DNA from 2 places in the Sphingomonas abietis genome. Region 2 is predicted to be linked to the other one. Evidence: predicted binding sites of a transcription regulator. Region 2 holds the regulator's gene; the other holds the start of a gene.
What was found. The regulator LexA, encoded in region 2, represses DNA repair genes until DNA is damaged. The targets are predictions, from matches to a motif close to GTTCCNCNCTTGTTCT.
Positions count from the first base shown of each region.

Region 1: a site for LexA is predicted at 1,230-1,245, ahead of PBT88_RS13640 (ATP-dependent helicase). Genes of this name have one in related genera too.

Region 1 covers NZ_CP115174.1:2,865,180-2,867,380, reverse strand. Annotated here, with positions in the region: gene PBT88_RS13640 (ATP-dependent helicase) at 1-1,226, opposite strand, end outside; gene radA (DNA repair protein RadA) at 1,478-2,201, opposite strand, start outside.
Region 2 covers NZ_CP115174.1:1,220,905-1,223,105, reverse strand. Annotated here, with positions in the region: gene PBT88_RS05960 (molybdopterin molybdotransferase MoeA) at 1-482, shown strand, start outside; gene lexA (transcriptional repressor LexA) at 553-1,230, shown strand; gene PBT88_RS05950 (ComEC/Rec2 family competence protein) at 1,273-2,201, opposite strand, start outside.

The sequences.
Region 1 (2,201 bases), 1.6 Mb from region 2:
TCGCGGATCTCGGCGCGCTCGTAGAAGCGGAAGCCGCCGACGATGCGATAGGGCAGGCCGATCGCGATGAAACGGTCCTCGAACTCGCGGGTCTGGTGCTGGGCGCGGACGAGGATCGCGACATCGTCGTAGCTGCCGCCGTTGCGGCGGTGCGCATCGATCTCGTCACCGACGCGGCGCGCCTCCTCGGGGCCGTCCCACACGCCGACGACATTGATCTTCTCACCCGCTTCGAGCGCCGTCCACAGGGTCTTGCCCAGCCGCTGGCCGTTATTGGCGATCACCTCGCTGGCGGCGGCGAGGATATGCGGGGTGGAGCGGTAATTCTGCTCCAGCCGGATCGTCTTGGCGCCGGGAAAATCATGCTCGAAGCGCAGGATGTTGGCCACTTCGGCGCCGCGCCACGAATAGATCGACTGGTCGTCGTCGCCGACGCAGCAGATGTTCTTGCGCGCCTGCGCGAGCAGCCTGAGCCAGAGATATTGCGACGAGTTGGTATCCTGATACTCGTCCACCATGATGTAGCGAAAGCGCTGCTGATAGCCTTCCAGCACGTCGCGATGGGTCTTCAGGATCACCAGCATGTGCAGCAGCAGATCGCCGAAATCGCAGGCGTTCACCGCCTTCAGCCGGGCCTGATAGGCGGCGTAGAGTTCGGCGCCTCGGCCGTTCGCATAGGCCTCGCTCTCCCCGGCATCGACGTCGGCCGGCACCCAGCCGCGATTCTTCCAGCGATCGATCAGCCCGGCGAGCTGGCGCGCGGGCCAGCGCTTCTCGTCGAGATCGGCCGCCACGATCAACTGCTTGAGCAGGCGCAGCTGGTCGTCGGTATCGAGGATGGTGAAGTTGCTCTGCAGCCCGACCAGCTCGGCATGGCGGCGCAGCATCTTGGCGGCGACCGAGTGGAAGGTGCCGAGCCAGGGCAGCCCCTCGACGCCCCCCTCGGCTCCGGCACCCATGATCCGGCCGACCCGCTCGCGCATCTCGCGCGCCGCCTTGTTGGTGAAGGTGACGGCGAGGATCTCGCTCGGCCATGCCTTGCGCGTCGCGATCAGATGGGCGAGCCGCGCGGTCAGCGCCGCGGTCTTGCCGGTGCCGGCGCCGGCCAGCACCAGCACCGGGCCTTCGGTGGTGAGCACGGCGTCGCGCTGGGGCTCGTTCAGCCCGGCGATATAGGCCGGCTCGGGAAAGGCCGGGCCGGCGGAAGTGGGTACAAGGTGAGTCACGGCCGAACAGGTAGGGAACGAAGCGGGCTGGGGCAACCGTGCGTGATGGCTGGTGCGGATAGACATGAGGACTGTCGAGCGATCGAATCTGGCTTCATTTTGATTCGTCATGCTGAACTTGTTTCAGCATCCCGCTTCCTTCGGGCGTGAAGAGCCAAGAGGCTCTGGGATCCTGAAACAAGTTCAGGATGACGTGTATTTCAAGATCAGGCGCTGCCTCGTTCGCTCGAACATTGATCCCCGCTGATCCCTCATCCGCGCCCGAGCAGATGATCGACCAGCCGGCCGAGGGTCGGGAAGCGGCTCGGCGCGATGCTGCCGGCCTCGATCGTGCCGGTGCTCGGCACCAGCGCGCGCTCGAAGCCGAGCTTGGCCGATTCGCGCAGCCTTATGGCGCCATGGGCGACCGGGCGCAGCTCGCCCGACAACGCGACCTCGCCGAACGCCACCGCGTCGGCCGGCACCGGGCGCTCGGCCAGCGCCGAGACAAGCGCCGCCGCCACCGCGAGATCGGCGGCGGGATCGGTGATGCGATAGCCGCCCGCGACGTTGAGATAGACTTCGGAGGTCGAGAAGCTCAGCCCGCAGCGCGCCTCCAGCACCGCGAGGATCATCGCCAGCCGCCCCGAATCCCAGCCGACGACGGCGCGGCGCGGGGTCGCGCCCGAGGCGAGCCGCACGGTCAGCGCCTGGATCTCGACGAGCAGCGGCCGCGTGCCCTCCAGCGCCGGGAACACCACCGCGCCGGCGACGTCGGCATCGCGCTGGGTGAGGAACAGCGAGGAGGGGTTGGCGACCTCGCCCAAGCCCTTGTCGTCCATCGCGAACACGCCGATCTCGTCGGTGCCGCCGAAGCGGTTCTTGATCGCCCGCAGGATGCGATATTGATGGCTGCGCTCGCCCTCGAAGCTCAGCACCGTATCGACCATATGTTCGAGCACGCGCGGCCCGGCGATCGCGCCGTCCTTGGTGACG
Region 2 (2,201 bases):
CGCGCGACGCCGACATCATCGTCACCACCGGCGGCGTCTCGGTCGGCGATCGCGATTGGGTGCGGCCGGCGCTGGAACAGGCCGGGGCCTCGCTCGATTTCTGGCGGGTGGCGATGCGGCCGGGCAAGCCGTTGTTGGCAGGCCGGCTCGGCGACGCGATCGTGCTCGGCCTGCCCGGCAACCCGGTGTCGAGCTACGTCACCGCGACGCTCTTCCTGTTGCCGCTGATCGCCCGCATGGGAGGCGCCGCCGATCCGTTGCCGGCCACGCGCACGGTCACGCTCGGCGCGCCGCTGCCCGCCAACGGCCCGCGGCAGGATTATGCCCGCGCCCGGCTGGAGAATGGCCGGGCCTTTGCGCCCGACGGACAGGATTCGGCCGCGTTGATGGCGCTCGCCGCGGCCGACGGGTTGATCGTTCGTCCCCCGCATGTTCCGGCCGCCGAAGCCGGAGACTCGGCGGAAATGCTGATTCCGGGATGATTCGAGCCCGTTGACATGTTGGATTTGGTTGCCTACACGTTCGCCATCCGTTCCACGCGGGGATATGGCGATGCTGACGCGCAAGCAACATGAACTGCTCCTCTTCATTCACGAGCGACTGGCCGAGACGGGCGTTTCGCCGTCGTTCGAGGAGATGAAGGATGCGCTCGATCTCAAATCGAAATCCGGCGTCCACCGGCTGATCCGCGCGCTGGAGGAACGCAGCTTCATCCGTCGCCTGCCCAACCGGGCGCGCGCGCTCGAGGTGATGCGGATGCCCGAGAAGGTGATCCCGCTGAAGCAGGCGACCACCGCAACGCCCGCGCCGCCGCCGCCTGCTCCCAAGATTCCGGCAGCCGCGAACGACAGCGTGATCGAGCTGCCGCTCCACGGCCGCATCGCCGCCGGCATGCCGATCGAGGCGATGGAGGGCCATGCCAGCCTGTCCGTTCCCGCCGCCCTGCTCGGCCCCGGCGAGCATTATGCGCTGGAAGTCTCCGGTGATTCGATGATCGAGGCCGGCATCCTCGATGGCGACTATGCGCTGATCCGCCGCACCGAGACCGCGCGCGATGGCGAGATCGTGGTCGCGCTGGTCGACGAGGCCGAGGCGACGCTCAAATATTTCCGCCGCGAAGGCCAGATGATCCGGCTCGATCCGGCCAACCATGCCTATTCGCCGCAGCGCTACCAATCCGGGCAGGTCCGCGTGCAGGGCAAGCTGGCGGGGCTGCTGCGCCGCTATTGATGCGCGGCGGTGCGACGGCACCTGCCCTCTCAGGGGCTGGTGTCAGTCGCGCCAACGGTTTCGCGAATGGTGTCGCGCCTCGTCTGCTTGGGAAAAACGGCGATAGGATCCGTGGATCGCTCCTGCCGGACGGGCGGCGGCGTGGAGCGCCCATGGGTGCTGCCCCTGCATGGCCGCCACGGTGACGACCGCCGGCCGGACCAGCGAGATCGCCAGCCCGCCCGTCCCGGCCAGCAGCGCCGCATCGGCCTTGAGCCAGCGGGGGCGGCACCAGCCGGGCAGGCGCCGGTCGCTGGCGACGATATCGGCGGCGGCGCAGGCCTGCTCCATCGCCGGACGGTCGATCCTGTAGGGGCTGCGCGTGGCCAGCAGGTGCCAGATGCGATCGCCCCGCACCAATGTCGCCGCACAACTGTCCGGCCCGCAGCGGGCGCCCGGCAGATCGTCGAGCGCGATCGCCTCGTCGCCCTCGCGCCCCGATAGTTCGGACAGCGTATCGCGCATATAATCGCCGGTGCGCTGACGCAGCAGCGCCACCTGCCCGTCCGGCGCCCGCACCGCGAGGTGGCGGCCATCGCCGGTGACGAAGATATCGGCCGGATGCGCGGCCAGCGTCATCACCAGCCCGATCGCGACCGGCAGCAGGCCGAACAGACGGGCGCGCGTTCGCCACAGCGCCAGCCACAGCCCCCCGGCCATGATCGAGGCGAAGGCCAGCCGCGACATGGTCGGCACGAAGGTCACCGCGCCGGGCAGAGATCCGACATGATGGGCGATCGCCAGCAGCAGGGCGAGCGCCCGGCCCGTCACCCACCAGAAGGCCGCGCCCAGCCCGACGCTATCGAACAGCAGCGCCAGCGCCTCGGCCGGCATGATGACGAAGGTGGTGAGCGGGATCGCGACGATGTTGGCGGCCGCGCCATAGAGGCCGGCGCGGTGGAAATGGAAGATCGCGATCGGCGCCAGCGCCG